DNA from 2 places in the Xenorhabdus ishibashii genome. Region 1 is predicted to be linked to the other one. Evidence: riboswitches for the same ligand, from Rfam matches in the RefSeq annotation. Region 1 holds a riboswitch; the other holds the start of a gene.
The links. Region 1 has a riboswitch for thiamine pyrophosphate ahead of thiB (thiamine ABC transporter substrate binding subunit). Riboswitches for the same ligand answer to the same signal wherever they lie in the genome.
Positions count from the first base shown of each region.

Region 2: linked by a shared signal. The riboswitch ahead of thiD (bifunctional hydroxymethylpyrimidine kinase/phosphomethylpyrimidine kinase) and the one ahead of thiB (thiamine ABC transporter substrate binding subunit) in region 1 are both predicted to bind thiamine pyrophosphate.

Region 1 covers NZ_NJAK01000001.1:1,256,321-1,260,443, reverse strand. Annotated here, with positions in the region: gene thiP (thiamine/thiamine pyrophosphate ABC transporter permease ThiP) at 1-1,151, opposite strand, end outside; gene thiB (thiamine ABC transporter substrate binding subunit) at 1,127-2,140, opposite strand; TPP riboswitch at 2,274-2,378, opposite strand; gene rppH (RNA pyrophosphohydrolase) at 2,501-3,031, shown strand; gene ptsP (phosphoenolpyruvate--protein phosphotransferase) at 3,041-4,123, shown strand, end outside.
Region 2 covers NZ_NJAK01000001.1:3,158,697-3,162,819, forward strand. Annotated here, with positions in the region: gene Xish_RS14940 (amino acid permease) at 1-335, shown strand, start outside; gene cspE (transcription antiterminator/RNA stability regulator CspE) at 1,208-1,417, shown strand; TPP riboswitch at 1,541-1,633, shown strand; gene thiD (bifunctional hydroxymethylpyrimidine kinase/phosphomethylpyrimidine kinase) at 1,675-2,475, shown strand; gene fbaB (class I fructose-bisphosphate aldolase) at 2,537-3,586, opposite strand.

The DNA.
Region 1 (4,123 bases):
ATCCCCGGCATGGCAAGGATCAACAATCCGCTGGTTTCCATTGCTTGTCCCCATCGAGAAAAATGGCGTAAGCGTAATTCTCGGCTGCTCCATAGCAACATCATGGTGAGAATAACACACAGTAATCCTGCACCCAGCGCAATAATGATGGAGGTTGTAAGGGCTTGCCATAAAGCTGTTTGGCTTAAAACATTAAAAATGTCACGGTTCAGGCCATCGATGATGACTGCCAATAAAGGGGGAATTAATAGCAGTAATGCGATGCCAATCAGTAAGCCATCAGATAATTTTTGCAGCCATGGATCCTGTGGATTACGCCATTGTTTTTGATGCCCATAACCCACGGAAAGTGCGCCTTTAAGTTTTTGGCTAAGGAGCACCAAACCGAGACAGCAAAAAAGTTGTATCAAGGCAAGCAGGGCGGCATGACCAAGATCGTAGTCGTAGCTGAGAGCCTGATAAATGGCAAGTTCAATAGTCGTTGCGGCGGGCCCCCCACCAAGAGCAAGAACGGTAGCGAAACTGGCAAAGCACAGCATAAAAATCAGTGCTCCTGTCGGTAAAATTTGGCGGCGCAGATAAGGCCACTCAATAAAACGAAAATGCTGCCATTCGCTCATACCTAGCTGGGCAGCAAGTTGGCGCTGCTCAATGGCAATACTTTCCAGAGATTGCAGTAATAACCGTGTAGCCATTGGCATATTAAAGAAAATGTGTGCCAGCAAAATCCCTTGTAGACCATAAGGTGTAAAACGATATTCAACACCCATCCATTGGAAAATATTAGCCAGCCAGCCGGTCTGACCATAAACGGTGAGAATACCAAACAGGGCAACCAAAACAGGAAGAATCAATGTCATGGCGCATAAGCGCAGAAATAGTGTCTTGCCGGGAAAGTGGCGCCGGAAAAGTGCCCGTGCCAGAAAAATGGCGGGTGTTACCGATAAAACGGCAGATAGAAATGCCTGCCAGAAGGTGAATCGAATGACATGCCAGAGATAACTGTCATTCAATAGTTCCTGCCAATGGCTTTCAGGCGCATTGAACCACAGCGCCCCGAATGCTGACAGGGCAACCATAATTAACAGGCCGGAGGCAATAACCCCCGGCAATAACCAACCCGCGATTAACGGCTTACAGCGCTTTGCCATGTACGTATCCATTTTGTACGGTGTTTTGCCACATCATCTGCGTTGAATTGCAGCGATTTCTCAGGAATGGGAAGTTGTTTGAAAACGTCGTGCAAAGTGATATCAATGACAGGATACATCCATTGGGTTGTTGGAATGACTTGCTGAAATGCCGGAGAAAGCATGAAGTTCATAAACTTCTGTGCCAGTTCTGGCTGTTTACTTGAGGTCACTTGAGCGGCCACTTCAATCTGCAAGTAGTGTCCTTCCTTGAAGATAGCGGCGGCGTAGTTATCTTTTTTCTCCGCCATAATGTGATAGCCCGGTGATGTGGTATAGCTCAGCACCATATCACCTTCACCTTTCAGAAACAGGCCATAGGCTTCACTCCAACCTTTAGTGACGGTGAGTGTCTTTTTGGCAACTTTCTGCCACTCCTGAGCGGCTTTGTCGCCATAGAGTTCCTGCATCCAGAGCAGTAGCCCCAAGCCCGGCGTGCTGGTGCGTGGGTCTTGGTAAATAATCTTCCAATTCTGGTGGTTATTGATTAATTCATCCATACTTTTGGGGGGATGAGGCAGGGTATTTTTGTTGTAAATAAAGGCAAAATAACCGTAATCGTAAGGAATAAACGTCGTGTTGTGCCAAGTGATGGGTAATTTCAGTTTTGAGGTATCGACGTGACTTGGTGTGAATAACCCTGTTTGCTGAGCGGCTTGAATCAGGTTGTTATCTAAGCCCAGTATAATATCTGCTGGTGTTTTTTTACCTTCTATCCTTAAACGGTTCAGTAAGGATACGCCATCTTCCAACGCAACAAGTTTCAGTTCACAGCCACATTCCGCTTCAAAGGCTTTTTTGATGGCAGGCCCTGGCCCCCATTCAGACGCAAATGAATCATAAGTATAAACTGTCAGGGTAGGCTTTGCCTGACCTGTTTGAGCAAAGACACTGGCAGAAATAGATAGCATACTGATAGCAATAAAGCTGGAAAATAATTTCGTAAACACTTTGCTCTCCTATAGTTTCATATATCAATAATTAAAAATATTGATAATTATGTACATTAATTATTAATGTTTATTATTAGCAGATAGCAAAGGATCTGAGAAGATGCTAAATGAAAATGACATCGGTTATATCAATGATTAGCGTCTCAAATCCCTACGGCGGTACTAACCGGTTCAGGTTCGACGGGTCTGTTCTCAGCAGGACTGTTTTGCGACAGCCGCACCCCGTTGAGATGGCGGTATTGTAGAGACTTCGGTTACGTCTGCAAAGTCTAATCATAGAGGTTTAGGTTTACCGCTTGAGATGAGTGTGAAACAATTAGCTATCTTTTTAAATTTGTTATATCGAGAGGTAGTCTGGTGATCGATGATGATGGCTACCGCCCGAATGTAGGAATTGTAATTTGTAATCGCCAAGGGCAAGTTTTGTGGGCCCGCCGTTATGGGCAGCATTCCTGGCAGTTTCCTCAGGGGGGTATCAATCCAGGGGAATCACCAGAGCAAGCGATGTATCGCGAGTTGTTCGAAGAAGTTGGTTTAAGTCGCAAAGATGTACGGGTTCTCGCCTCAACCCGAAGTTGGTTGCGTTACAAATTACCCAAGCGTTTGGTGCGTTGGGATACAAAGCCTGTTTGTATCGGGCAGAAGCAACGTTGGTTTTTATTGCAGTTATTGTGTAATGAAGCGGATATTAATGTGCAGCGCAGTAAGATACCGGAGTTTGATGGTTGGCGTTGGGTTAGTTATTGGTATCCTGTCCGGCAGGTAGTTTCTTTTAAACGGGATGTATATCGCCGCGTGATGAAAGAGTTCTCTTCTATTGTGATGTCAACGCCGGAGCCTGCTTCATTATTGCATTCTCCTTATTTACATCGTCGTAGAAAAAGTTAGGTAATTGCTATGCTCATGCGCTTACGGGAAATTGTCGAAAAGGTTGCGATGGCAGCTAATTTATCTGAAGCGCTTGAGTTATTGGTCAATGAAACGTGTCTGGCAATGAACACGGATGTCTGCTCTATTTATTTGGCAGATCATCAACGGCAATGTTATTACCTGATGGCAACCAAAGGGTTGAGAAAACCCAAAGGGCAAGCAATTAGTCTCTCCTTTAATGAAGGCGTTGTCGGGCAAGTTGGGCGTTTATCCGAATTAATTAATCTCGCTGATGTCCGTGACCATCCCAGTTTTAAATATATTCCTCAGGTAAGAGAAGAAAGCCTGCGGGCTTTTTTAGGTGTACCGATTATTTATAGTCGCCAATTGCAGGGAATATTAGTTGTCCAGCAATATGAGCGACGGTTATTTAATGAAAGTGAAGAATCTTTCATGGTGACATTGGCGATGCAGCTTGCTGCTGTTCTTTCCCAGGTGCAAACAAAAGGATTATTCAGCCGGTATCGTCAGACCCGTATTAAGGCACTTACCATTTCTAATGGCATTGTTATGGCACAGGGATGGCAAGATCGTTCCCAGCCTTTGTTGGAACAAGTGACTGAAACATTGACGCTGGATTATCAGGCTGAGCGCTCCAGGCTGACTTTGGCTCTTGAAGAAGCAACCGCTGAATGCCGTCGTATCAGCAAGCGCTTTACTGCCAGTTCACAGAAAGAAAGCGCCGCCATTTTTGATCTCTATTCCCATCTATTAAATGATCCTCAACTCAAGCGAGATCTGTTTTATTCCGTCGATAACGGTTTTGTGGCGGAATGGGCGGTTAAAACTGTGATTGAAAAATATGCTGAACAGTTTGCCGGCTTGCAAGATCTCTATATGCGCGAGCGGGCATCGGATCTGCGGGCACTCGGTCAGCGGGTACTGTTTCATCTGAATGGCTCCTTCACGGGCACAAGGCAGTGGCCGGAGCGCTTTATACTGGTTGCTGATGAACTCAGTGCCAATTTGTTAGCTGAGTTGCCACCAGATAAATTGGTTGGTGTGATTGTGCGAGATGGCGCAACTCACTCCCATTCTGCAATATTGGTT
Region 2 (4,123 bases), 1.9 Mb from region 1:
CATCAATTGGTGTATTGATTAACTATGTTATGCCTGGTAAGGCATTTGAATTATTGATGGCATTAGTCGTAACAACTCTGGTCATCAACTGGATTATGATTTGTTGTGCTCATTTGAAATTCCGTTCAGCCAAAGATAAAGAAGGTGTCAAGACGAAATTTCAGGCACTGTGGTATCCATTTGGGAACTATCTGTGCTTGGCATTCCTGGCATTCGTTCTCATCGTTATTTTAATGATGCCACCAATTCGCATTTCAGTTATCTTGATGCCATTTTGGATTGGTATTTTATGGGTTGGCTATTTGATTGTTCACTCAAAGAAAGCCAAAAGATAAATGAATTAGTTGTTAAGCCATGTCACGTTTTTTCAGCCGGGTATTATGTCCGGCTGATTGTTATTGTTAACTACACAAACCAGTATAGCCAGCTAAATAGTACATTACTGTTATTGTGTGTAACTGGAAATATAAATTCCTCAAAGCGAATCGAAGATATTTTCCTTTATCATAGATAAAAGGGTTGTATCATATGATTATGAGTAAATAAATATCATTATCTGGTTAATTCCATTTTAATGAAATATTATTTCTATATTTTTTCTATAATTCAGAATGAGAGTGGCTATACTCTTTTTTGAAAATATAATTTTTTTAAACTTTCCCCCCTCCAATAGCATGCGCTTTCTTTATGGAATCAGTTGATCGTATAAAGATATCCTCAATATATTATAATTGAATGATATTTAATAAATGATAAACAAAAATTAAACTGGTTATATGTAAGGCGGTTATATTGTATGTTCAGAAATAATAAGGGGAATGAGATATAATTTTTATTTTTATCTGAAATTAATTTTTCATAACAATAACTTCCTGATCTACACCATAACAGATATGAAAAATAGTATTATGTATTACCTCTATTAAGGAGGTTTTTTGAGGTGGTTTTTTATTTTTACATTAATTCATGCAGTTATGTTATTTACAGATTGTTTAGAAGTTTCAAGCAGGAATAGAGATTCAGAATTTTAAATATGTGCGTTGGCTCCAGCACCTGAAAAAAATGGCTTGCGATTATATAAAGAGTATGTGATAAAACATATGGGTAAACGAAGTATTGTTCTGTTAAATAAATAATAGTAACTAATACTGGTTTGTTTGTTTTTATGCCAACAGGCTAATAAAGTGATTCAAAGGAAATTTTTGAAATGGCAAAAATCACTGGTACTGTGAAGTGGTTCAACGAGTCTAAAGGTTTTGGTTTTATTACTCCAGCTAATGGTAGCAAAGATGTATTTGTACATTTTTCTGCGATTACGAAAGATGGATTTAAAACATTGTCTGAAGGCCAACGAGTTGAGTTTGAAATTCAGGATGGCCCTAAAGGTCCTGCTGCTGCAAACGTCACAACTTTATAGTAACAAATTTAATTTGTCTGGTATCTGATTACTGGCTAAATATACTTATCGTTAGTTCAGTTTTAATATCTGACAATAACTTATTGCAAATATCACTCTATTAGGGTACTAATAGAGTGATTTTTATTTGACTCGGGGCGTTCTTTATTGAACTGAGAAGTACCCGTATTACCTGATCTGGATAATGCCAGCGTAGGGAAGTCATGGTATCCCTTGTTCCGATACCCGCTTTTCTTTAGCTGGTGACAGGAACCATTATAATGAGAATTAATTCACTCACTATCGCAGGAACCGATCCTAGCGGTGGTGCCGGCATTCAGGCCGATTTAAAAACCTTTTCTGCGCTTGGAGCTTATGGTACGACAGTTGTTACTGCATTGGTTGCACAAAATACACTGGGCGTACAATCAATTTATGAGCTTGATCCTCTTTTTGTTGCTGCTCAGCTAGAATCAGTGCTTTCAGATGTCAGGATAGACAGTGCCAAAATTGGGATGTTGTCAAATGCGGCTAATATCACTGTAGTAGCAGAGTCGTTACATCGTTATCCTATTCCCTACATTGTATTGGATACAGTTATGGTAGCGAAAAGTGGTGATCCTTTGCTATCACCGGAGGCTATTACCACAATGGTAGAGCAATTGCTGCCGATCGTCTCTTTGATTACTCCCAATTTGCCGGAGGCGGCAGCCATATTGAAATGTGATCTTGCTGATACCGAAAATGAAATGTTGCGACAGGGGAGAGCATTATGTTCAATGGGATGTCAGGCAGTGTTATTGAAAGGTGGGCATTTGAATAATGAGGAAAGCCCTGATTGGCTTTTTACCTCGGAAGGGGAGTGGCGTTTTACCGCTCCCAGAGTAAATACACGGCATACTCATGGGACAGGTTGTACTTTGTCGGCAGCACTTGCTGCATTGCGTCCGCGTTATTCTGATTGGCAAAGCACGCTGCCAGTTGCCAAAACATATTTACAAAATGCTCTGACACAGGCGGATAGTTTGCAAGTTGGTCATGGTGTTGGGCCGGTTCACCATTTTCATCAATGGTGGTGAATTCTTGCATAATGGGGATGCAGAGATCCCCATCTTGAAAGTAGTGAACCTAATAACTTGATTAGGCGATGGTAATTTTCTTATCGAGATAAACATCCTGTACGGAGTGGATTAACTCAACGCCTTCTTTCATCGATTTCTTGAACGCTTTGCGGCCAAGGATTAATCCCATCCCTCCGGCACGTTTATTGATAACGGCAGTGCGGACAGAATCACTTAAGTCATTGTTTCCAGAAGCCCCACCTGAATTGATTAATCCAGCGCGCCCCATATAACAGTTAGCAATTTGATAACGGACGAGATCAATCGGATGCTCAGTGGTCAAATTGCTATAGACGCGTTTGTCTGTGTGCCCGAACCCAATAGCAGTATAACCACCATTAGTTTCAGCCATTTTTTGTTTAACGATATCGGCACCGATTGTTGCTGCCAAATGATTCGCCTGACCGGTTAAATCAGCGCTGGTATGGTAATCAACCCCATCTTTCTTGAAAGCGGAGTTGCGCAGATAAGCCCATAATACAGTGACCATGCCGAGTTCGTGAGCGCGTTCAAAAGCGGCTGAAATTTCTTCTATTTGGCGGCGTGATTCGGGAGAGCCATAATAGATTGTTGCACCTACCGCAACGGCACCCATGTTAAATGCCTGTTCGACACTGGCATATAAAGTTTGATCATACTGGGCGGGATAGGTCAAAGTTTCGTTATGATTAAGTTTAACCAGAAACGGGATCTTATGGGCATAACGGCGAGAAACAGACGCCAGAACACCGTAAGTTGAAGCAACACAGTTACAGCCTGCCTCAATCGCCAGCTCAACAATATTTTTGGGATCAAAATAGAGGGGATTGGCAGCGAAAGAAGCGCTGGCGGAATGTTCAACTCCCTGATCTACCGGCAAAATTGAGAGATAACCAGTACCTGCCAAACGTCCATGATTCAATAAGGTTTGCATGGAACGAAGAACAGGATTGGGGCGGTTATTTTCCAGCATTACTCTATCAACAAAATCTGTACCTGGGAGATAGAGATTTTCACGTGGAATGGTATTGCATTGATGTTCCAATAAACTCTCTGCGTCTTTTCCTAACAACTTAACGATATCAGTCATGATTAACTCCAGTTTGCAAAAGGCGCTACTGATTGTTGTTTATATTTGAACTGATCACAAGACAAGTTGAGAGGGAAGCCGCAGTGGATCGCTTCAGTTAATACAAATGTTGCCAAAACTTAACCATTTTGTATGACAATGAAGTGAAATAATATTTATCTGATGTGGTGATAAATATTGAAGTTATTTAGAAATCAGGCTTATTTTTTCTCAAAATTTCCTTCATTAAACTGAATAAATCCTAACTATATTTATCAAAAGATGTTTTTTTGATTATTATAAATACTATCGTCAGTAAAAGCTGAATAAATGTTCAGCTTGGATTTGGCAATATTAATTAATTTGATGGTTTCTGAAGATAAGTTGTTTTTGTTAACCGATTGAATTTATTGATTTTTATCTTGTTTGTGTGTTTATTTATGTAAAAGAAAAGGCCAGCCCAAGGGAGATTGAGCTAGCCAAGGAGGTGGTTCCTAGTCTTACAACAAAATTTTTTAGTTCTTTATTTTTCAGGGCTGATAATACGAGAAATAAATT